DNA from 3 places in the Bradyrhizobium sp. 155 genome. Region 1 is predicted to be linked to each of the others. Evidence: predicted binding sites of a transcription regulator. Region 1 holds the regulator's gene; each other region holds the start of a gene.
What was found. The regulator PhoB, encoded in region 1, activates phosphate uptake and scavenging genes when phosphate is short. The targets are predictions, from matches to a motif close to TGTCATNNANCTGTCAT.
Positions count from the first base shown of each region.

Region 2: a site for PhoB is predicted at 5,205-5,221, ahead of IVA93_RS20985 (RNA degradosome polyphosphate kinase). Genes of this name have one in related genera too.
Region 3: a site for PhoB is predicted at 3,269-3,285, ahead of phnF (phosphonate metabolism transcriptional regulator PhnF). Genes of this name have one in related genera too.

Region 1 is NZ_CP064704.1:7,376,861-7,384,901, forward strand. Features, by position in the region: gene IVA93_RS35055 (aspartate aminotransferase family protein) at 1-116, opposite strand, end outside; gene IVA93_RS35060 (GcrA family cell cycle regulator) at 572-1,084, shown strand; gene phoB (phosphate regulon transcriptional regulator PhoB) at 1,323-2,030, opposite strand; gene phoU (phosphate signaling complex protein PhoU) at 2,053-2,769, opposite strand; gene pstB (phosphate ABC transporter ATP-binding protein PstB) at 2,780-3,601, opposite strand; gene pstA (phosphate ABC transporter permease PstA) at 3,598-4,443, opposite strand; gene pstC (phosphate ABC transporter permease subunit PstC) at 4,448-5,437, opposite strand; gene pstS (phosphate ABC transporter substrate-binding protein PstS) at 5,536-6,549, opposite strand; gene IVA93_RS35095 (ATP-binding protein) at 6,693-7,991, opposite strand; gene IVA93_RS35100 (putative bifunctional lysylphosphatidylglycerol flippase/synthetase) at 8,025-8,041, opposite strand, start outside.
Region 2 is NZ_CP064704.1:4,279,371-4,287,411, reverse strand. Features, by position in the region: gene ndk (nucleoside-diphosphate kinase) at 58-480, shown strand; gene IVA93_RS20995 (TerC family protein) at 525-1,385, shown strand; gene ppx (exopolyphosphatase) at 1,421-2,923, opposite strand; gene IVA93_RS20985 (RNA degradosome polyphosphate kinase) at 2,939-5,131, opposite strand; gene IVA93_RS20980 (P-loop NTPase family protein) at 5,260-5,937, opposite strand; gene IVA93_RS20975 (CDP-alcohol phosphatidyltransferase family protein) at 6,030-6,572, opposite strand; gene purM (phosphoribosylformylglycinamidine cyclo-ligase) at 6,728-7,801, shown strand; gene purN (phosphoribosylglycinamide formyltransferase) at 7,816-8,041, shown strand, end outside.
Region 3 is NZ_CP064704.1:540,466-548,506, forward strand. Features, by position in the region: gene phnD (phosphonate ABC transporter substrate-binding protein) at 1-533, shown strand, start outside; gene phnE (phosphonate ABC transporter, permease protein PhnE) at 610-1,494, shown strand; gene phnE (phosphonate ABC transporter, permease protein PhnE) at 1,491-2,339, shown strand; gene phnF (phosphonate metabolism transcriptional regulator PhnF) at 2,504-3,235, opposite strand; gene phnG (phosphonate C-P lyase system protein PhnG) at 3,354-3,818, shown strand; gene phnH (phosphonate C-P lyase system protein PhnH) at 3,823-4,431, shown strand; gene IVA93_RS02600 (carbon-phosphorus lyase complex subunit) at 4,434-5,537, shown strand; gene IVA93_RS02605 (alpha-D-ribose 1-methylphosphonate 5-phosphate C-P-lyase PhnJ) at 5,534-6,430, shown strand; gene phnK (phosphonate C-P lyase system protein PhnK) at 6,423-7,220, shown strand; gene phnL (phosphonate C-P lyase system protein PhnL) at 7,260-7,958, shown strand; gene IVA93_RS02620 (alpha-D-ribose 1-methylphosphonate 5-triphosphate diphosphatase) at 7,970-8,041, shown strand, end outside.

The DNA.
Region 1 (8,041 bases):
AAATCGAGATAGCGCTCGCCATTGGTCGCGATCAGCCAGCAGCCTTCGCCACGCTCGAAACCAAGGTCGGACCTGGCGAAAACGGGGAGCAAATGCGGCGCTGCGCTGTTAGTCATGATGGTCACTTGAATGTTGCGGACGGAGTGAGCGTGCATTGCGCAACGCACCATCGACCGGCCCGGAAAACGAAACGTGCCGCCTCTTGAGGGCGGCACGTGCGACTATCTTAGGCCTGGTGAAACGGGTGTCAATGCCGCCCGGAAAGCCTCGCGAAACGCTGAATCCGTAGTCTTGCGGTGCCGATTTTGCGGGATTTGGCCACGGAACATGTGGAAGCGAGTCGGCGGACTCTTGCGCGGGAGTCACGCCATATTGTAGCGTTTGGATTGTCAGATACGACATCTCGTGCAGTGGTTCTGATCTTTAAGTCCTTATGTACCGGCGTAAACGTTCGGGCGTTCAAGACGCGCCCGGCGAGCCTTAAGGGATTCTGGCGGCACGGGTTTTTGAAGGCTTAGGCATTCGCTGCGAGGCCCCAGGATGGCTGGCGCGCAGCGAGGGAAAGGGTGCAATGACGGTTTTGACCTGGTCCGATGATCGCGTCGAGCAGCTGAAAAAGCTCTGGGAGGCCGGACTTTCGGCCAGCCAGATCGCGGCGGAGCTCGGCAATGTGACCCGCAATGCCGTGATCGGCAAAGTGCACAGGCTCGGCCTTTCGGGCCGCGCCAAGAGCCCATCATCGGCAGCGCCGCGGCCGCGCAAGGCGCGCCCCGCGCAGCACATGATGCGGGTGAGCCGCCCGATCTCGCGCGGCAACACCGCGCTGGCGCAGGCCTTCGAGGTCGAGGCTGAGCCGGATCCGGTCACCTACGACAACGTGGTGCCGATGAGCCAGCGGCTGTCGCTGCTGGAATTGAACGAGGCGACCTGCCACTGGCCGGTCGGCGATCCCTCGAGCCCGGACTTCTTCTTCTGCGGTGGAAGGGCGCTGTCCGGACTGCCCTATTGCGCCCAGCACTCGCGCGTTGCGTACCAGCCCGCGTCGGATCGGCGCCGCGCACCGGTAAAGCCGGGTCCCCGTTAGTCGTCACGCGAAGACAGTTCAACAATTTCAGTGTCGTCCCGGCCTAGTGCGCAATTGCGCACGGGGGGCCGGGACCCATACTCCGAGCACGCAATAATCGTGCGGAAGGGGTCACTCCGAGTCTTCGCCAAACCACGTTCGGTGGTTATGGGTCCCGGATCAGCGCTCGCTTCGCTCGCTTGTCCGGGACGACGGCTGAGAATGCAGGGACAGCTCGCCAACAAACAAGCCTGCAACCCTACACCTGCTCCGCCTTCGCGAAGCGATCATCCAGCGCGTAGCCGGCGCCGCGGACGGTGCGGATCGGGTCCTGCTCGCGGCCGAGATTGAGCAGCTTGCGCAGGCGGCCGATATGCACGTCGACGGTGCGCTCGTCGATATAGATGTCGCGGCCCCAGACGCTGTCGAGCAGCTGCTCGCGCGAGAACACCCGTCCCGGATGCTCCAGGAAGAACTCCAGCAGGCGATATTCGGTCGGACCGAGATCGATCGGCCGGCCCGAGCGCGCCACGCGGCGCTTGTCACGGTCGAGCTCGATGTCGCCAAAAGCAAGGACGGTGGCGAGGCGCTCCGGGCTCGCGCGCCGCAGCAGGCCTTTCACGCGCGCCAGCAGCTCCGGCACCGAGAACGGCTTGACGATGTAATCGTCGGCGCCGGTCGCAAGACCCCGCACCCGCTCGCTCTCCTCGCCGCGCGCGGTGAGCATGATGATCGGGAGCTGCTTGGTCTCGGGACGGGTGCGAAGCCGCCGGCACAATTCGATGCCTGACAGGCCCGGCAGCATCCAGTCGAGCACGATCAGATCGGGGATGTGCTCCTTGAGGCGGGTGTCGGCGTCGTCGCCGCGCATCACCGTCTCGACGTCATAGCCGTCGCCTTCGAGGTTGTAGCGGAGAAGCTCGGTCAGGGCTTCCTCGTCCTCAACCACCATAATGCGTGCGCCCATCGGGTCGTCGCTCCTTAAGTCTTCAGGTGTTCGGTACCGTGTTGGCAAAGGTCGTCATGTCGCCCTTCGGCCGCTTGTCGGTGATCGCCTGGCCCTCGATCATGTAGAACACGGTCTCGGCGATATTGGTGGCGTGGTCGCCGATCCGCTCGATGTTCTTGGCGCAGAACATCAGATGGATGCAGAACGAGATATTGCGCGGATCCTCCATCATGTACGTGAGGAGTTCGCGGAACAGCGAGGTGCAGATGGCGTCGACTTCCTCGTCGCCCTTCCACACCGCCATCGCCGCCGGCAAATCATGCGCGGCATAGGCGTCCAGCACCGACTTGACCTGCTGCTGCACGAGGTCGGTCATGTGCTCGAGGCCGCGGAACAGCTTGAGCGGATGGAAGTCCGTCTCCAGCGCCGCGACGCGCTTGCCCATGTTCTTGGCGAGGTCGCCGATGCGCTCGAGATCGGTCGCGACGCGCATGGCGCCGACGATCTCGCGCAGATCGACCGCCATCGGCTGGCGGCGGGCGATGGTGAGCACCGCACGCTCCTCGATGCGCTTCTGCAGCGCGTCGAGCTCGGTGTCGATGGCGACGACGCGCTGGCCGAGCGGGACGTCGCGGCGGATCAGCGCGTCGACGGACTCGACGATCATGCGCTCGGCGATGCCGCCCATCTCGGCGACCAGGCGAGTGAGTTCCTGGAGGTCGGTGTCGAAAGCCTTTGCGGTATGTTCAGAACCCATGTCGCGTCTCCTAGCCGAACCGGCCGGTGATGTAATCCTGCGTGCGCCGATCTGACGGCGACGTGAAGATCTTGCTGGTGTCGTCGAACTCTATCAGCTCGCCGAGATACATGAAGGCGGTCTTGTCGGAGACGCGCGCCGCCTGTTGCATGTTGTGGGTGACGATAGCGATCGTGTAATCCTCGGACAGCTCCTGGATCAGCTCCTCGACCTTGGCGGTCGAGATCGGGTCGAGCGCCGAACAGGGTTCGTCGAACAGGATCACCTCGGGCCGCACCGCGACGGTGCGGGCGATGCAGAGGCGCTGCTGCTGGCCGCCGGAGAGCGACAGGCCGGAGGCGTTGAGCTTGTCCTTGACCTCGTTCCACAGCGCGCCGCCGCGCAGCGCCTTCTCGACGCGGCCGTCCATCTCGGACTTCGAGATCTTCTCATAGAGACGGATGCCGAACGCGATGTTCTCGTAGATCGTCATCGGGAACGGCGTCGGCTTCTGGAACACCATGCCGACGCGGGCGCGCAGCAAATTGAGGTCCAGCCTGGGGTCGAGAATGTTGGTCTGATCGAGCATGAGCTGACCGGTGGCGCGCTGGCCGGGATAGAGGTCGTACATCCGGTTGAAGATGCGCAGCAGGGTCGACTTGCCGCAGCCCGACGGACCGATGAACGCCGTAACGCGGTTGGCGCCGAGCGTCAGGTTGATGTTCTTCAGCGCATGGTGCTCGCCGTAATAGAAGTCCAGGTTACGCACGGTCACCTTGGGGGGCGCCTCGGGCAGCACCGCCGCGTGCGGCAGTCCACCGGACGCGCTCATCGACACGGAAAGATCACTCATTTTGCGGTCCTCTCGGCGCCAAGGATGCGCGCGAAAATATTAAGGGCAAGAACGGTCAGGGTGATGAGCAGCGCCCCGCTCCAGGCCAACTGCTTCCAATAGGCATAGGGGCTCTGCACGAAGTTGTTGATGGTCACAGGCAGGTTCGCCATCGTCTTGTTCAGGCCGAGGCTGAAGAACTGGTTCGATAGCGCGGTGAACAGCAGCGGCGCGGTTTCACCGGCGACGCGAGCGGTCGCGAGCAGCACGCCGGTGATGAGACCCGATCGGGCAGCACGATAAGCGATCCGCTTGATCACCAGCGAACGCGGCAGGCCGAGCGCCGAGGCCGCCTCGCGCAACGCGTTCGGCACCAGCAGCAGCATGTCCTCGGTCGTGCGCAGCACCACCGGGATCACGATGACCGCGAGGGCGAGCGAGCCTGCGATCGCCGAGAAGCCGCGCATCGGCACCACCACGGCGCCGTAGATGAACAGGCCGATGATGATCGAGGGCGCCGAGAGCAGGATGTCGTTGATGAAGCGGATCACCGAGGTCAGCCGGTCATTGCGGCCGTATTCGGCGAGATAGGTGCCGGCGAACATACCGAGCGGCGCGCCGATGCCGACGCCGATCACGGTCATGATCAGCGAGCCGACGATGGCGTTGAGCAGACCGCCCTCGTTCGATCCCGGTGGCGGCGTGTTCTCGGTGAACAGCTGGACATTGAGTCCCGCCAGCCCGTTGTAGAGCAGCGTGATCAGGATCAGCGCGAGCCAGGTGACGCCGAAGGCGGTTGCGGCGATGCAGAGCCCGCGGACGACGATGTCCTTGCGGCGTCGGCGTGAATAGATCGGATTCATGGCGCTAATTCCCCGCCTTCTTTTCCAGCCGCATCAGCATCAGCCGCGCCGCTGCGAGCACGAAGAAGGTCAGAACGAACAGCAGGAGGCCGAGCAGGATCAGGCCGGATTGGTGCAGGCCGTCGCTCTCGGCGAACTCGGATGCGATCGCCGCCGAGATCGTGGTGCCCGGCGCAAAGATCGATGACGAGATCCGGAACGAGTTGCCGATGATGAAGGTCACCGCCATGGTCTCGCCGAGCGCGCGGCCCAGCGCCAGCATGATGCCGCCGATGACGCCGACCCGGGTGTAGGGGATCACCACGCTGCGGACGACTTCCCATGTGGTGCAGCCGACGCCGTAGGCGGCTTCCTTCAGGACCGGAGGCACCGTCTTGAACACGTCGACCGAGATCGAGGTGATGAAGGGCAGCACCATGATGGCAAGGATCAGCGCGGCATTGAACAGGCTGAGATAGGACGGGGGACCTGCGAAGATCGCGCCCAGCACGGGAACGCCGTCGAAGATCTTGATCATGAAGGGCTGGAACGTGTTGGCCAGGAACGGACCCAACACGAAGAAGCCCCACATGCCGTAGATGATCGAGGGAATACCGGCGAGCAGCTCGATTGCCATGCCGATCGGGCGGCGCAGCCATTGCGGGCAGAGCTCGGTGAGGAAGATCGCAATGCCGAGACCCACGGGAATGGCGATCAGCATCGCGATGAAGGAGGTGACGAGCGTGCCGTACATCGGCCCGAGCGCGCCGAGCACCGGCGGATCTGCGGAGGGCGCCCAGCGCTGCGTCCACAGGAAGGAGACGCCGTATTCTTTCATCGCCGGGAAAGCGCCGACGATCAGCGAAATGATGATGCCGCCGAGGATCAGAAGCACCGAGATCGCGGAGAGCCGCGTAATCCAGTAGAAGGTAACGTCGCCGAGCTTGAACGCGCTCAAGGCCTTGGCGCGGTCATACGGTCCGGCGTCGTCGATTACATCGCTCTGAACGGCCATCTCTGCCACGCCGATCCCCTGTACCAAATAGTATACGTTTTTTGTTGGTCCGTGCCCCGGATGCAGCGCAGCGCATCCGGGGCACGAGCGTCGCGAACCTAGCTCTTGATGTCGGCAGCCCAGGTCTTCTCGATCAGCTGAACGACCGGATCCGGCATCGGGATGTAGTCGAGCTCTTCAGCCGCCTTGCCGCCGCTCTTGAAGGCCCAGCGGAAGAACTTGATGGCTTCCTGCGAGGCCGCCTTGTCGGTGGCGTCCTTGTGCATGAGGATGAAGGTCGCCGCCGTGATCGGCCAGGATTTCTCGCCGGGCTGGTCGGTCAGGATGACGTAGTAGCCGGGAGCCTTGGCCCAGTCGGCGTTGGAGGCGGCCGCCTGGAAGGCTTCGACGGTGGGCTGCACAGGCTTGCCGGCCTTGTTGATGAGACCGGTGTAGGTCAGCTTGTTCTGCTTGGCATAGGCGTACTCGACATAGCCAATCGAGTTCTTGGTCTGGCTGATGTTGCCGGACACGCCTTCATTGCCCTTGGCGCCGACGCCGACCGGCCACTCGACCGCGGTACCCTCACCGACCTTGCTCTTCCAATCCGCGCTGGCCTTGGCGAGGTAGTTGGTGAAGTTGAAGGTGGTGCCCGAACCGTCCGAACGGCGGACCACGGTGATGGCCTCCGAGGGCAGCTTCACGTTCGGGTTGAGCTTCTTGATCGCGGCGTCGTCCCATTTGGTGATCTTGCCGAGATAGATGCTGGCCAGCGTCTCGCCGTCGAACACCAGTTCACCGGGCTTCACCCCCTCGATGTTGACGACGGGCACGATGGCACCCATCACCATCGGCCACTGGACGAGGCCGTCCTTCTCGAGCTGCTCGGCCTTGAGCGGCGCATCGCTGGCGCCGAAGGTCACGGTCTTGGCCTGGATCTGCTTAATGCCGCCGCCGGAGCCGATCGACTGGTAGTTCAGACCGTTGCCGGTCTCCTTCTTGTAGGCGTCGGCCCATTTGGAATAGATCGGGAACGGGAACGTCGCGCCGGCTCCGGTGATGTCGGCAGCAAAGGCCGCCGTCGTCGATGCGGCGACAATGCCAGCAGCGACGAGTGTTTTGAGGAAATTCATGCTGGTCTCCATACAGGGGAGCGAAGCGCCATCCGCGCCCGATCGCGCTCCCCGTGCCGCCCCTTTAGGAGCGGACAGCTGAGCTTTTACGAAGGTTTGGTGACAGTCGGATGACAGTGTTAAGCAGCTGAAATCGCTGGAATTTAGCTCAGAGCCGCAGGCTTGCCCTGGGGAAAACAGGCGGTGAAAGTGGCGCCCTGTTTGGGCACGCTTTCGATCAAAAGCCGGCCGCGATGACGGTTAAGAATATGTTTCACCAGCGACAATCCCAGGCCGGTGCCGCCCTGCGAGCGGCTGTCGCCGACATCGACCCGGTAGAAGCGCTCGGTCAGCCGCGGCAGGTGCTCCGGCGCGATGCCGGGGCCGAAATCCCGGACCAGCACCCGGATTTCCTGAGTTCCATCAGGGGCCGCGCCTGATATCAGCGACACGATAATGCGTCCACCGGAGGCGCCGTATTTGAGCGCGTTCTCGATCAAATTCTCGAACAGGCGGAGCAACTCCTCGCGGTCCCCCGCGATCAGCACCGGGGTCTCGGGCAGCTGGGTCTCGACCTCGACCTGGCGTTCCCGCGCCAGCGGCTCGAGCCCATCGGCGACCTGCAAGATGATCGGCAGCAGGTCGACCAGGGTGTCGGGCCGCACATGGGCCGACAGCTCCACCCGCGACAGCGACAAGAGATCGTCGATCAGGCGCGCCATCCGGGTGGCTTGGTTGTGCATGATGCCGAGGAAGCGCTCGCGCGCCTTGGGATCGTCCTTGGCCTGGCCCTGGAGCGTGTCGATGAAGCCGGACAGCGCGGCCAGCGGCGTGCGCAGCTCGTGGCTGGCATTGGCGACGAAATCGGCCCGCATTTCCTCGACCCGGCGCAGCGGCGTCTGGTCGTGAAAGGTCATCAGCATGCATTTGTCGGCGCCGCCAAAGGTGGTCGGCACCGGCACCGGCGTGATGGTCAGCTCCATCCAGCGATCGACCGGGACATGGTCGAGATAGGTCGCGCGCCGCGGCTCGGTGGTCGCGATCGACTCGCGCAGCGCCGTGATGATCTCGGGCGAGCGCAGCGCGAACTGGGCGAGCTCATTCCGGCGCAGTGCCGGCGCGAGCTGGGCGGCTGCGGCGTTGAGATGGATGACGCGGCCGGCGCGGTCGAGCAGCACCGCGGGATCGGGCATGCCGGCGACCACTGCGGCGACCGCCGCGCTCTCGACCGGGTTGACGCGGCGGGTCTCTTCGCGCGAGGCGGCGGTATCGTGCAGGCGCCACGGGATCAGCGCTGCGGCCGCGATGCAGAGGAACACCGCAATCGCATGCAGCGCCGATAATTCCCCCAGCGAGACCACCACGGATAGCGCGAGCGCCGCGGCGATCAGGATGACGGTCGAGTGCCGCAGCCGGTCGGACCAGGGCGGGGAGGAGGGAGAAGTTGGGGCGTCGATCGCCATCGGGGCGGGCTTCTCCAAAAGGCCTTGCGCCGGTCAGGCGCCGCTGTCGC
Region 2 (8,041 bases), 3.1 Mb from region 1:
GGCGCCGATATAAGCCCGGCAACTCCGAACCACTGTTTTCTCTTCAAGGACAACATCATGGCCATCGAACGCACCTTCTCGATCATCAAGCCCGACGCCACCGCGCGCAATCTCACCGGTGCGGTTAACGCCGTGATCGAGAAGGCGGGCCTGCGCATCGTCGCGCAGAAGCGTATCCGCATGACCAAGGAACAGGCCGAGACCTTCTATGCGGTCCACAAGGCGCGCCCCTTCTTCGGTGAGCTCGTGGAGTTCATGACGTCGGGCCCCGTGGTCGTCCAGGTGCTGGAAGGCGAGGGTGCCGTCGCCAAGTATCGCGACGTGATGGGCGCGACCGATCCGTCCAAGGCGGCTGACGGCACCATCCGCAAGCTCTACGCAAAGTCGATCGGCGAGAACTCCGCGCACGGCTCGGATGCGCCGGAGACCGCCGCGATCGAGATCGCGCAGTTCTTCTCGGGCAACGAGATCGTCGGCTGATCCGTCAGCCGATAAGGTAACGAGACGCGGCGAAAGGACGTAGTGTGAACTGGCTCTGGCAGATCTTCGATCCCGCTACGATCGGGGCATTCTTCACCCAGTTCCGCGTTGAGATGGCCGAACCGACCTTTTGGGTCGCGGTCGGCAAGATCATCTGGATCAACATCCTCTTGTCCGGCGACAATGCGCTGGTGATCGCGCTTGCCTGTCGCGGCCTCAAGCCGCGGCATCGGCTGTGGGGCATGATCCTCGGTGCGGGCGCCGCGGTGCTGCTGCGGATCATCTTCACGGGCATCGTCGCGAGCCTGATGGAGTTGCCGTACCTCAAGCTGGTGGGCGGCCTCGCGCTGATCGTGATTGCGGCCAAGCTGCTGGTGCCGGAGCAAGAGGACGAGGACGGCGTCGAGTCGGCGTCGCATCTGTGGCAGGCCGTGCAGATCGTCGTCGTTGCCGACATCGTCATGAGCCTGGACAACGTCATTGCGGTGGCCGCGGCCGCCAATGGCAGCGTGCCCTTGCTGGTGCTCGGTCTTGCCATCAGCGTGCCCTTGATCGTCGCCGGCGCGGCGCTGATCATGGCGCTGCTCGCAAAGCTGCCGGTTCTGGTGTGGGCCGGCGCGGCGCTGCTCGGCTGGATCGCGGGCGAAGTGATCGCGACCGATCCCGGCATCGCGCCGAGGCTGCATGCGCTGTTCGACGGTCCGTTCGGCGCTTCGCTCGACAACATGCTCGGCGCCTTGCGCATCCCGCCGCAATTCGCCCATGGCGGCGGAGGCGGCGAATATCTCTGCGCAGCTCTCGGCGTCGTTGTCGTGCTGGTCGTCGGCTCCATCTGGCGCCGCCGCAGCATGAGCGCGGCCGCGCTGGAGTCCTCCGAACGCCACGTCAAGGCCTCGGCGGAGTAGATCTATCTTTTGAGCATGATCTCTTGGGAAAAGCGCTAGCGTCGGACGATCGAGCCGGCGCGGTTGATCAGGCGGGCGAGCGCGCGGAAGCGGCTGCCGACTCGATCCGCGACGAGATCGCCGAGGCGGTGCTCGAACACCAGCAACAGCTTGCGGCCCATGCTGCGGAAATGCGTCGCGGGCAAGACGCCCGGACGCGCCGCCGAGATCAGATGTGCGACGCGGAAGGCCGCGCCCAGCAGGCGGGCGCGTTCGAGCTGCGCCGGCGTCAGCAGCTCCTGCATGGCGACCGGCGGCTGGTTCTCCTCGCTGAGGCCCGCATAGCGATAGAACACGGACAACCCGACGAAGGCGCGCTCGGTGTGGGTGATCGCGCCGAAATTACCGTTGACGACGAGGCTCAGCGTCTGCTCGCCGCGATGGTCGGGATGCACGCGCCACCCGATGTCGGACAGCAGGCACGCGGCGTGGCGCAGGCGGCGGTCTTCTTCGGTCTCGCGCAGCTTCACCACGCGCGCGAGGCGGTCGGTCCAGGCGATCAGCTCGCGGGCGTGCTTTGCCGAACGCGACAGCAGCTGGTTCAGCTCCTCGGCCGCGCAGATCAGTCCGTCCTTGTTGCGCTCGGACTCCGGCAGCTTCTCGTGCAGCAGGCCCTCGCGCACGCCGAAGGTCGAGAACACGATGGTCTTCGGCTTCGCCACCCGGATGATGTGCTCGAGCACCAGCGCCGCATAGGTGAGGAGCGGACGCCGGGCATCGGCGACGATCTCGATGTCGGCGAGCATGCCGGCGGCCGCAAGCCGGCGGAGACGACGCGAGAAATCGAGCGCCTCGGCCGCCGAAATCGAATAGCCGTGCATCACCTGCAGCGGATAGCCGCTCTGGATGATGTGGATGCGCGCAAGCGCGCGCCAGGTGCCGCCGACCGCGTAGAAGCTGCGGCTGCTCCCCGCCTTGAGCTGCGGCACCCCATCGAGCGCTTCGCGCACGATGCGGTCGGCGCGTTTCAGGGATTTATGCGCGAGGTCCTGCAGCGCGAGGCCGCCGAGCGGCAGCGTCACGCCGCTGCGCACGGTGTTTTTGCGCACGTCGATCAGTTCGAGCGAGCCGCCGCCGAGGTCGCCGACGATGCCGTCAGGATGATGGATGCCGGAGATCACGCCAAGCGCCGACAGCCGCGCCTCGCGCGGGCCCGACAGGATCTCGATCTTCACCGCGCAGATGCGCTCGGCTTTCGCGATGAAGTCGGCGCCGTTGGAGGCATCACGGCAGGCGGCGGTCGCAATCGCAAACACCCGCCCGACCTGCATGACCCGGCACAGCGCATGGAAGCGCTTGAGCGAGGTCAGCGCCTTGTCGACGGCGTCGGGCGCAAGCAGTCCCGTGCTCTGCACTTCGCGCCCGAGGCCGCACAGCGTCTTCTCGTTGAAGATGGGAATGAGGCTCCGCGTCAGTCCCTCGTAGACGACGAGACGGACCGAGTTGGAGCCGATGTCGATGACCGCGACGCTCGAGCCGCGCTTGCGCGGCCGCTTCACGTCGACGATCCCGGATCAGGATTGATGACGTTCATTACGGCGCGTGAGGCGGCGCGGCGAGGATTCCTTGAGCGACTTACCACGGCCAGACAGACTCGGATTTGTCATGAAGTAGTTGTGGACGTTGAAAGGCTCCTCGCCCTTCGCGGTCTTCATACGCGTTGAGGACCCGTCCGGCAACAATTGCCAGCTCTGTTCATTGTCCTTGAGATTCGCGACCATGATCTGTTCGAGAACCTGCTGATGCACCGTGGGATTCTGCAGCGGACACAGCACCTCGACGCGGCGGTCGAGGTTGCGCGGCATCATGTCGGCTGAGGAGATATACACAGCCGCTTTCGCGCTCGGCAGGCCCTGGCCCATGCCGAAGCAGTAAATTCGGCCGTGTTCGAGGAATCGTCCGATGATCGACTTGACGCGGATGTTCTCCGACAAGCCGGGAATGCCGGGACGCAGGCAGCAGATACCGCGCACCACGAGTTCGACCTGCACGCCGGCCTGTGAGGCCTCGTAGAGCGCGTCGATGATGTCGGGGTCGACCAGCGCGTTCATTTTCATCCAGATCGCAGCAGGCCGGCCGTGCCGCGCATGCGCGGTCTCGCCCTGGATGTGCTCGATGATGCGCTTGCGCAGGGTCAGCGGAGACACCGCCATCTTTTCCAGATCGCTCGGCGCAGCGTAGCCGGTGATGAAGTTGAACACGCGCGCGGCGTCGCGGCCGATGGTCGGCTCCGAGGTGAAGTAGGAGAGGTCGGTGTAGATGCGCGCGGTCACCGGGTGGTAATTGCCGGTGCCGGTGTGGACGTAGGTCGTGAGGCTGCCGCCCTCGCGCCGCACCACCATCGAGAGTTTCGCGTGGGTCTTCAGTTCGAGGAAGCCGTAGACGACCTGCACGCCGGCGCGTTCTAGGTCGCGCGCCCAGCGGATGTTGGCCTCCTCGTCGAAGCGGGCCTTCAGCTCGATCAGCGCGGTGACGGATTTGCCGGCTTCGGCGGCTTCCACGAGCGCGCGCACGATCGGCGAGTTGCTGGAGGTGCGGTAGAGCGTCTGCTTGATGGCGACGACGTCGGGGTCGCGCGTCGCCTGCTGGAGAAACTGCACCACGACGTCGAAGGATTCGTAGGGGTGATGGACGACGAGGTCCTTCTGCCGGATCGCAGCGAAGATGTCGCCGCCTTGCTCGCGCACGCGCTCGGGATGGCGCGGCACGTAAGGGGTGAATTCGAGATCGGGCCGGTCAAGGCGGGTGAGCTGCGAGAGCTCGTTCATGGCGAGCACGCCATCGACCAGGAACACCTCGTCGTCGGCGGTCGACAGCGCGTGCTGCACGAAACTGCGCAGCTGCTCCGGCATCTTGGCGTCGATCTCGAGTCGGATCACCGAACCGCGGCGGCGGCGCTTCAGCGCGGTCTCGAACAGGCGGACGAGATCCTCGGCCTCTTCCTCGATTTCGAGTTCGGAGTCGCGGAGGACGCGGAAGGCGCCCTGGCCGTGAAGATTGTAGCCGGGGAACAGGCGGTTGATGAACAGCGCGGTGGCCTGCTCCAGCGAGATCAGCCGGACGACCTTGCCGTCAGCCGGCAGACGGATGAAGCGGTCGATCTTGCCGGGCATGCGGATCAGCGCGTTCATCTGCTTGCCGTCGGCGGCGCGCGTGAGCTGGAGCGCGATGGTGAAGCCGAGGCTCGGAATGAACGGGAAGGGGTGGGCCGGGTCGATCGCGAGCGGCGTCAGCAGCGGGAACACGTTGCTGAGGAAGTAGTCCTCGACCCAGGTTCGTTCCGCCTTGGTGACCTCCTTGCCCTCGACCAGCACGATACCCTCGTCGGCGAGCGTGCCGCGCAGGTCGCGCCAGATTGCCTGCTGGTCGGAGGCAAGCTGCGAGACGGTCCGGTTGATGAGCGCGAGCTGCTCGGACGGGGTCAGACCGTCGGGGCTGCGCTCAGCAATACCCTCGCGCACCTGGGCCTTGATGCCGGCGACGCGGACCATGAAGAACTCGTCGAGGTTATTCGCTGAAATCGACAGGAATCGCACCCTCTCCAGCATGGGGTGGCTGGGATTGACCGATTCCTCCAGGACGCGGCGGTTGAAGTGCAGCCAGGAAAGCTCGCGATTGATGAACCGCTCGGGGCTCGATGCGATCGCCGGCGGGCCTTCGGCTTCCGGGGCTTTTTCCTTAACTTCAACAGCTTGCGCAGAATCCATCAGAAGTCGGTCCATCCAGTTCGCCCCAATTTGCGACTTACGCGCAAAACCCGCGGGAGCATGTGTTAGAGCGATGACGTTTCGATGACATTGATGTTCCGCCGCCCGGCCGCGTCAACCCGCCTTGGTCAGACATCCCGGAGCAGCTCGGCCGCCAGGGCCCGGGTGACGGGGCGGCCGAGGCGCAAGGCCTCGCTGTCCAGCAGGTCCACAGCCCGTCGGGCGGCGGCCGAGGACCGCTCCAGGCGAGTGGCGAGGTAGCTGACCACGCTCTCGTCCACCGCGAGCTGGCGGTCGGCGCAGAACTTGACGATCAGGCCGCGGAAGAGCTGGTCGTCGGGCGGCAGCAGCGAGACAACGGGGACGGCGCGGAGCCGCGAGCGCAGGTCGGCGAGCTCGATCTCGAGAGACGCGGGCACCTCGCGTCCGGTGAAGAGGACGTAGGCGCCGTCCTCGCGGGCCAGATTCATCAGATGGAACAGGGCGCGCTCGTCGAATTCCCTGGCTTTGGGATCCTCGACCACCAGCGCGCCGGTGGCGAGCGCAGCCGGGACGGCCTCGGCGGTCAGCCCATTGGCCGTGGTCGAGCGGGCGCCTGAAGCCTCGGCCCAGATCGCGGCGAGATGGCTCTTGCCGCTTCCTTCCGGGCCGGCCAGCCACATGATTCGGTTCGGCCATTCCGGCCAGGCGTCGATGAGGGCAAGACCGGCGGCGTTGACGGGGCCTTCGAGGAAATTGTCCCGGCTCAGGCTCTCCGCATGCGGAAGCGAAAACGCCAACTGTCGGGGATGAACGCGGCCTGGCACGCTTGCTTTGCTCCGTGCCGGCGTGCCGGCTTCGTTTGACGAGATGCGACCTAATCGAGCGGGAGTTGGCCTTTTACGGGGCCGCTCCCAACTCACTTGGCCTCGATCGTGCTCATGTGCCGCAACCATTCGACAAGATAGAGCGACACGGAGGAGAGCGTGAAGACCGTGACGAGGCCCATCAGGATTATATCATAAGGACCGGGTTTGAAGCCGAAGGCGAGGGCGGCCAGCACCAGCGCCGCGAACGCCACCTGGGCCACAGTGTTGAGCTTGGATACCTTTGAGGGCTTCATCTCCACAGGTCGGTCGAACAGCCACGATATGATCACGGCGGCGACGATCATGATGTCGCGCGAGACCACCAGGATGACGATCCAGCGCGGAATCGCGCCCCAGATGCCGAGCGCCATGTAGATCGAGACCAGCAGCGCCTTGTCGGCGAGCGGGTCGAGCAAGGCGCCGAGCTCGCTCGTCATGTTGAAGCGCTTGGCAAGGAAGCCGTCGACCGCGTCGCTGATACCGGCGATCAGGAATACGGCGAACGCCACCTCCATTTGGCTCGACACGATGGCCCAGACGATGATCGGGACCAGCATGATGCGGCCCAAAGTAATGATGTTCGGTATACTCACACGGCGCTTCCCGGCACCCGGCCTGACCTCGAATTCGGCCCTTTGGAGGCTGAACCGGTTGATATCTCTACATAGTATACGGCGGCGCGCCATGCGAGCCATTGCGCGTCCCCGGAATTCGACGTAACCAGCCGCAAACCCACTGGAAATCGGGCATGACCGACCGCAAAAACGGCCTCACTTACGCCGATTCAGGCGTCGATATCGATGCGGGCAACCGCTTGGTCGACCTGATCAAGCCGATGGTGCGCGCCACCGCACGGCCCGGCGCCGACGCCGAAATCGGCGGATTCGGCGGCCTGTTCGATCTCAAGGCGGCCGGTTTCAAGGATCCCATCCTGGTGGCCGCGACCGATGGCGTCGGCACCAAGGTCAAGATCGCGATCGAGACCGGCCTGCATGGCGGGATCGGCATCGACCTCGTCGCCATGAGTGTCAACGACCTCGTGGTGCAGGGCGCCGAGCCGCTGTTCTTCCTCGACTATTTTGCCTGCGGGAAGCTCGATCCGGAGGCGACCGCGTCGATCGTCGCCGGTGTCGCCGAAGGCTGCCGCGAATCCGGCTGCGCCCTGATCGGTGGCGAGACGGCCGAGATGCCCGGCCTCTACAAAGACGGCGACTACGACCTCGGCGGCTTTGCCGTCGGCGCCGCGGAGCGGGGCACGCTCTTGCCGCGCAAGGACATCGCCGCCGGCGATGCCGTGATCGGGCTCGCTTCGTCGGGCGTGCACTCCAACGGTTTCTCGCTGGTGCGCAAGATCGTGGAACAATCCGGCCTCGGCTTCGGGGCGCAGGCGCCGTTTGCGCCCGTCATGACGCTCGGCGGCGCGTTGCTGACGCCGACGCGTCTCTACGTCAAATCCTGCCTGCGCGCGATCCGCGAGACCGGCGCGGTGAAGGGGCTTGCCCACATCACCGGCGGCGGCTTCACCGACAACATTCCGCGCGTGCTGCCGAAGCATCTCGGCGTCGGTATCGATCTGGCGCGCCTGCCAGTGCTGCCGGTGTTCAAATGGCTGGCCGCGCAGGCCGGCATCGCCGAGCTCGAAATGCTGCGGACCTTCAATTGTGGGATCGGCATGATCGCGATTGTCGAGCCGGACAAGGTCGAAGAGGTCGTGGAGATCTTCACTGACGCCGGTGAGACCGTGGCACAGCTCGGCAGCGTGATCCCGGCCGAGGGCGAGCACCGCGTCGTCTATAACGGCCATCTCGACCTGGCGCTGTAATGACCGGCGCTGTAATGAAACGCCGCGTCGCCATCCTGATTTCCGGCCGTGGCTCCAACATGGCTGCGCTGATCAAGGGCGCGGCCGCGCCGGATTTTCCGGCGGAGATTTCGCTCGTCATCTCGAACAAGGCCGATGCGCTGGGGCTGGAAAGGGCCAAAGCGAGCGGCGTGAAGACGCTGGTGATCGAAAGCAAGCCGTTCGGCAAGGACCGCGCCGGCTTCGAGAAGGTGCTGCAAG
Region 3 (8,041 bases), 1.0 Mb from region 1:
ACCAGCTCAAGGGCAAGAACCTCGGCCTGGTCGACCCGAACTCGACCTCCGGCAACAACGTGCCGCGCTTCGAGCTCGACAAGATGGGCATCGCGGACGCCGACACCTATTTCAGCAAGGTCGTCTTCACCGGAAGCCACGAGAACGCGATCCTGGCGCTGGCGCAGGGCACGGTCGACGTCGCGGCCAACCAGTGGACCAGCGACAACGACTCGACATTAGCGCAGATGCTGACCAAGGGCATGCTGAAGAATGCCGATGGCTCGGCGATGAAGAAGGATGATTTCCGCATCATCCACAAGTCGGCGCCGATCATCAACGGCCCCTATGCCTACAATTCTGACCTGCCGGAAGAGGCCAAGGCCGCCATCGCCAAGGCGTTCTTCGACGCGCCGGCCAAGGACAAGGCTGCGTTCCATCGCCTCCAGGACGGCCAGAAGAAGGGTTTTCATCCCGCGACCACCAAGGATTGGGATGGCACGATCGAGCTGATCAAGTTCGTCGATGCGCTGCGTAAGAAGAAGGCGTCCTGAGTTTCGGGACGATGCCACTGGAGCCGGGTCGATGGACCCGGCTCTTTCTCTTTGATTGACCATTTTCCTGGCCAAGATGACCGTCGCGGTTTCGATCCTCCCCGAGCAACAGCTCGCCGTGCTCAACGCCGCCTATCGCCAGGCGGTGGCGCGCAAGCGGCTCCGAATCCTGTCTGGAGCCGTGATCTTCGCCGCAGCACTGTGTCTGGCCGCGATCGGCGCTGAAGTGAATCTGCGCACGCTGTTCGCCCACTTTGGCAACTTCATCAGCTATTTCGACCGCATCCTCACACTCGACACCGGCCAGCGGGTCTGGACCGATGTCGGCGAGTGGCTGTGGGGCTGGCGCAAATGGCTGAGGATGCTGGGCGAGACTTTGCTGATCTCCTATGTCGGCACGCTGATCGGCGCGACTTTTGCGTTTTGCCTGAACTTCTTTGCGGCTGAAAACACCTCGCCCGCGCCGTGGTTGCGCTTCGTCGTGCGGCGCCTGCTCGAATTCGCCCGCACGGTCCCCGGCATCGTGTTTGCCCTGATCTTCGTGATCGCCTTCGGGCTGGGGCCGATGGCGGGCGTGCTGGCGATCGCGATTCACTCCACCGGCGCGCTTGGAAAGCTGTTCTCGGAGATCGTCGAGAACGCCGACATGAAACCGGTCGAAGGCGTCCGCTCGACCGGCGCGAGCTGGCTGTCCTGCATGCGCTTCGCCATCCTGCCGCAGGTCACGGCGGGCTATGCCAGCTACGCGCTGCTGCGTTTCGAGATCAACGTCCGCGAGGCCTCCGTGATGGGCTTCGTCGGTGCCGGCGGCATCGGCCAGGAGCTCGTCGTCGCCATCCGCAAGTTCTACTACTCGGACGTCAGCGCCATCCTGCTCACCATCATCGTCACGGTTTTCATTATCGACATCAGCACCGGCTGGCTGCGCGGCCGCCTGTTCGGCAAGGAGGCGCGGACGTGACGGGGCCGCAGGACATTGACACATCAGCGCTTCGCGCGCGCTACCCTGATGTGTTCGACCGGCCGGCTTCGGCGCGGCTCCCGATGCCGGCGATGATCGTCGCGGCGCTCGCGGTTCTGATTTATGGCCTCATCGATCTCGACTTCTCGCCGTCGCGGTTGTTCGCGGGGCTCAGCCAGCTCGGTTGGATCAGCCTGATGATGATCCCGCCGGATCCCGGCTCGTCGCTGCCGGTCTATCTGAAGGCGCTGGGCGAGACGCTGTCGATTGCGCTGCTCGGCACGACGCTGGCCGCGGTCTTCGCGCTGCCGGTCAGTCTTCTTGCCGCGCGCAATGTGGTGCCGTCGAGGATTTTGCGGTTTCCGGTGCGGCGCTTCCTGGATTCAATCCGCGGAGTCGACACGCTGATCTGGGCGCTGGTGTGGATCAACGTGGTCGGGCTCGGCCCGTTTGCCGGCGTGCTCGCTATTGCCGTGTCGGATTTCGGCGCGTTTGGAAAACTGTTCTCGGAGGCGATCGAGGGCGCCGACCAGAAGCAGGTCGAGGGCATCCGCGCCTCCGGCGGTAGCGCGCTGCACGAGATTCGCTTCGGCCTGCTGCCGCAGGTCCTGCCCGTGATTGCCGGGCAGGTGCTCTATTTCATCGAGTCGAATACGCGCTCGGCCACCATCATCGGCATCGTCGGCGCCGGCGGCATCGGCCTCCAGCTCGCCGAGCAGATCCGCGTGCTGGAATGGCAGAAGGTGTCGTTCCTGATCCTGATGATCCTGGTCGCAGTCGCCGCGATCGATTTCGTTTCGGGCAAATTGCGTTTTGCGATTATCGGGCGGCGGGCGGTGGCGTAACCTTCTTCCTTCTCCCCTTGTGGGAGAAGGTGGCGCGAAGCGCCGGATGAGGGGTCTGCATCCTCAATTCAGATCAGTGCGCGGAGGCAACCCCTCACCCGTCTCGCCGCTAGCGCGGCGAGCCACCCTCTCCCGCAAGGGGAGAGGGGCAGAGGGCAGCCAGTTCACCCGTTCTCCACCAGAAATTCCACCCGCTCCGCCGCAAAGCGCGAATGCTTGGTGACCAGCGGCTTGCCGTCGAGATCGTGATCGGTGGCGTCGACCACCAGGATCGGCCGTCCCAGCGCCAGATCGAGCCGTGCGGCGTCGGTTGCGTCGACGATACCGGCGGTGATCCGGGTCGCGCCGCGGCGATAGTCCCGGACGCCGTAATGCTCGAGCAATTTCGTCATCGAGCGGGTCGCGGCAAAGACGTCGCCCGCAGCGGGGAATAGCTGTGCCGATAGCCACGTCGTGGAGACACAGATCGGCGTGCGGTCGGCGAGGCGCATCGCCTCGATCCGGACCAGCGGTGCGCCGGTCTTGAGGCCAAGCTCCCGCGCGAGTTCGCGGGTCGCAACGTCAGCGGACGCCTCGATCAGCCGGCCATGCGGTTCGCGGCCGTCCGCGCCGACGATCTCGGAGAAACGGGTCCGCGAGCGCAGTGGATAAGCGAGCTTCTGCGCCTCGACATAGGTTCCGCTGCCGCGTTCTGCCCGCACGATGCCGCGCTCGGCAAGCGCGGCCAGCGCGCGTCGCACGGTGTGGCGGTTGACGCGATAGGTTTCGGCGATCTCCACCTCGCCCGGCAGCTTGTCGCCCGCCGCAAAGCGGCCGTCGGCGATGCCGCGCTCGATGCCGTCGGCAACGAGGCGCCACAACGCGACGCCGGAGGAGGCTGTGTCCTGCATGCTCATGTGGCCGGGAAGCTACTCCAGAAATCACGCCTTTGTCACGAAACAGTCATGGCGCTCCCGTATCAAGTTGTCTAGTATCATAGACAACTTGGATTCGGCAAGTTCTGCAGAGAAGTCGGTGGATGCGGTGACCCAGCACAATAATCAGCAAGCCCAGCGCAAGGCCGCAATGTCCGTGCTGGCGCACGCGGAGGCGGGCGAGATCGCCGCTCGCCTCCACGCTCTCGCTTTGCCGGCGCATCAGGATCTGCGCGCGCCGGAAAACGGCCTCGTCATGCTGCGCGGCCGGGTCGGCGGCGATGGTGCGCCGTTCAACCTCGGTGAAGCCACGGTGTCGCGCGCCGCGGTGCGGCTTGCGAGCGGCGAGGTCGGTTTCGGCTACACGCTCGGCCGCGACGGCGAGAAGGCGCGGCTGATCGCGCTGTGCGATGCCCTGGTGCAGTCCAGCGATTTCGGCGCCGCGGTGGAGCGGGACATTATCGCGCCGTTGCGTGAGCAGCTGATGGTCAGGCGCAAGCAGGTGGCGGCCCAGACCGCCGCGACGAAGGTTGATTTCTACACCATGGTGCGCGGTGAGGGGTGAGATCATGACCACGATTGCGGAACTGCCGCCGGGGTTCGCCGATAAGGTCTTGTCGGCGCAATCGACCTTTCGCTCGGTCATGGACGCGATGGCGCGGCCGGGATCGGTGCAGCGCATCGTGCCGACATCAGGAGCGCCTCGTGTGATGATGCGCGGGACGGCCGCGATCGCGCTGACGCTGTTCGATCACGACACGCCGCTCTGGCTCGATGCGCGCATGCATGAGACTTCCGACGTCGTGAAATGGCTGAAATTCCATACTGGTGCGCCGGTGGTGCAGGATTCTTCCATCGCCAGCTTCGCGCTGATCAGCGACGGCGGGGCGCTGCCTTCGCTGGAGCGCTTCGCGCTCGGCACCAGCGAATATCCGGATCGGTCGACCACGTTGATCCTGCAGGTCGAGAGTCTCGATTCGGGACGCAGCTTCGAGCTGCGCGGGCCCGGCATCGACGGCGTCGCCACGCTCCAGGCGTCGATCAAGCCGTTCGACGTGTTCGAGCGACTTCGTATTAACGAGGCGCTGTTTCCGCGCGGTATCGATGTGGTGCTGGTCGCCGATGACGCCATGGTTGCGATCCCGCGCACCACGCGTATCGTGAGCAGGGGAAGCTAAGCATGTATGTCGCAGTCAAAGGCGGCGAACGCGCCATCGAGAACGCCCATCGCCTGCTCGCCAGTGCGCGGCGTGGCGACCAAAGCGTTCCGGAAATCTCGCTCGACCAGATCTCCGAGCAGCTTGGTCTCGCCGTGGACCGCGTCATGAGCGAAGGCTCGCTCTATGACCGCGAGCTCGCGGCGCTCGCCATCAAGCAGGCGCGCGGCGATCTGATCGAGGCGATCTTCCTGGTCCGCGCCTTCCGCGCGACGCTGCCCCGCTTCGGCGCCAGCGAGCCGGTCGAGACCGGCGCGATGCGGATACGGCGGCGGGTGTCCTCGACCTTCAAGGACATTCCCGGCGGCCAGATCCTCGGCCCGACCTTCGACTATACCCACCGCCTGCTCGATCCCTCGCTCGCCGAGGGCTTTGTGCCGGAGACACCGGCGACGGCCGAAGCATCGTCTGCGCCAACCCCGCGGGTGACCGACATCCTCGGCCGCGACGGGCTGATCGAATCCTCGCCTCAGGCTAAGGACGGCGCCAGCGTCGGCGATCTCACTCGCGAGCCGCTCAATTTTCCCGCCGATCGTGACCTGCGCCTGCAAAATCTCGCGCGTGGCGACGAAGGTTTTCTGCTGGCGATGGGCTATTCCACCCAGCGCGGCTACGGCCGCAACCATCCCTTCGCCGGCGAGATTCGCTTCGGTGAGGTCGAGGTTGAATTCTCCGCGGAAGACGTCGGCTTCGCCGTGCCGCTCGGCTCGATCGAGCTCACCGAGTGTCAGATGGTCAATCAGTTCAAGGGCTCCGCGACGGAGGCGCCGTGCTTCACCCGCGGCTATGGCCTCGCCTTCGGCCAGAGCGAGCGCAAGACGATGTCGATGGCGCTGGTCGACCGCGCGTTGCGTGCGCGCGAGCTCGGCGAAGAGGCACTCGCCCCCGCGCAAGACGAAGAATTCGTGATGTCGCATTCGGACAACGTCCAGGCTACCGGCTTCGTCGAGCATCTGAAGCTACCGCATTATGTCGACTTCCAGTCTGAGCTCGGCCTGTTGCGCAAGCTGCGGAAGGAATTCACTGAGGCCAATGCGCCCGATGCCATGAAGGAGGCCGCGGAATGAACGCGCCCGCCTACAATTTCGCTTATCTCGACGAACAGACCAAGCGGATGATCCGCCGCGCGATCCTCAAGGCGATCGCGATCCCCGGCTATCAGGTGCCGTTCGCCAGCCGTGAAATGCCGATGCCCTATGGCTGGGGCACCGGCGGCGTGCAGGTGACGGCCGCGATCCTCGGGCCCGAGGACGTGCTGAAGGTGATCGACCAGGGCTCCGACGACACCACCAATGCGATCTCGATCAGGAAGTTCTTTGCCAAGACCGCCGGCGTCGCCACGACGACGGCGACGATCGATGCGACCGTGATCCAGACCCGCCACCGCATTCCGGAGACGTCGCTACACGCAAATCAGGTGCTGGTCTACCAGGTGCCGATCCCGGAGCCGCTGCGCTTCCTCGAGGCGCGCGAGACGGAGACGCGGCGCATGCACGCGCTCGCCGAATACGGCCTGATGCATGTGAAGCTCTACGAGGACATCGCCCGCTTCGGCCACATCGCGACGGCTTACGCCTATCCGGTGAAGATCAATGCGCGCTACGTGATGGACCCGTCGCCGACGCCCAAATTCGACAATCCCAAGATGGACAATTGCCCGGCGCTGCAACTGTTCGGCGCCGGCCGCGAGAAGCGCATCTATGCGATCCCGCCCTATACGCAAGTTGTGTCGCTCGACTTCGAGGACCATCCCTTCGAGCCGTACCGCTTCAACGCGCCGTGCGCGTTGTGCGCCGCTGAAAATTCCTACCTCGACGAGATCGTGACCGACGACAAGGGCGGGCGCATGTTCGTCTGCTCCGACACCGATTATTGCGAGGGACGTCAGGCCGCCGGCCATCACGGCAGCCTCAGCGCCGCGCCGTACAAGGACAAGGCGCAGGAGGCATCGAATGGCTGATCAAGACATGCTCGAGAACGACGAGCCGCTGCTGGTCGCAAAATCCCTCAGTAAGTCCTATGGCCGGATCGCGGCGTGCCGCGACGTGTCCTTTGCGCTCTACCCCGGCGAGGTGCTGGCGATCGTCGGCGAATCCGGCTCGGGCAAATCGACGCTGCTGCAGCTGCTGTCGGGTCAGCTCGCGGCCAGCGGCGGTGAGGTGTCCTACCGGATGCGCGATGGCGTCACCCGCGATCTCACCACGCTGGGCGAGGCCGAGCGGCGCTTCCTGTTTCGTACCGATTGGGGCTTCGTTCATCAGGATCCCGCGCAGGGGCTGCGCATGACCGTCTCGGCCGGCGCCAATGTCGGCGAGCGGCTGATGGCGGTGGGGTGGAATCACTACGGCCGCATCCGCGATACCGCGTCGGACTGGCTGACTCGCGTCGAGATCGACATCGCGCGCATCGACGATGCGCCGCGGACCTATTCCGGCGGCATGCGCCAGCGGCTCCAGATCGCCCGCAACCTCGTCACCGAGCCGCGGCTGGTGTTCATGGACGAGCCGACCGGCGGCCTCGATGTTTCCGTGCAAGCCCGTCTGCTCGACCTCGTGCGCAGCCTGGTCGCGGAGCTGCATCTCGCGGTCATCATCGTCACCCATGATCTCGCGGTCGCGCGCCTGCTGTCGCATCGGGTCATGGTCATGAAGGGCGGCCGAGTCATCGAGACCGGCCTCACCGATCAGGTGCTCGACGACCCCCGCGAGCCCTATACCCAGCTGCTCGTCTCCTCGATCCTGCCGCCATGAGCCTTCCAACGTAATGAGCCTTGCAAGAAGAGTTCTCCAATGACCGCCATGATCGACATCGCCGACGCCAACAAGACCTTCACGATGCACCTGCAAGGTGGCATCGAGCTGCCCGTGGTGCGCGGCGTGACCTTTCACGTCAATCCCGGCGAATGCGTCGTGCTGTCGGGGCCATCAGGCGCCGGAAAATCGTCGATCCTGAAGATGATCTTCGGCAATTATCGTTGCGATTCCGGCCGGATCGGCATCCACCATCGCGGCGCGCTGGTCGATCTCGCCACCGCCGAGCCGCGGCAGGTTCTCAACATCCGCCGCGCGACCATTGGCTATGTCAGCCAGTTCTTGCGCGCGGTGCCGCGCGTCGCGACCCTCGACGTGGTCGCCGAGCCGCTGATCGTCAACGGCCTGGCGCGCGCGGAGGCGCAAGCCCGTGCTGGCGAACTGTTGCATCGCCTCAACATCCCCGAGCGGCTCTGGCAGCTTCCGCCCGCGACCTTTTCCGGCGGCGAGCAGCAGCGCGTCAACATCGCGCGCGGCTTCATCTCGGATCTGCCGATCCTGCTGCTCGACGAGCCGACCGCGTCGCTCGACGCCGCCAACCGCGCCGTCGTGGTCGGGCTGGTAGCCGAAAAGAAGCGCCAGGGCGTCGCCATGGTCGCCATTGTCCATGACGACGAAATCCGTCATCAGATTGCCGACCGCACCGTCGACGTCACCAGCTTCGCCGCCGCGGCCTGAAGGAAATGGACATGAACGCCAAGAAGGACATCGTGATCGCCAACGCCAGGATCGTGCTGGCGGAACGGGTGATCGAGCAGGGC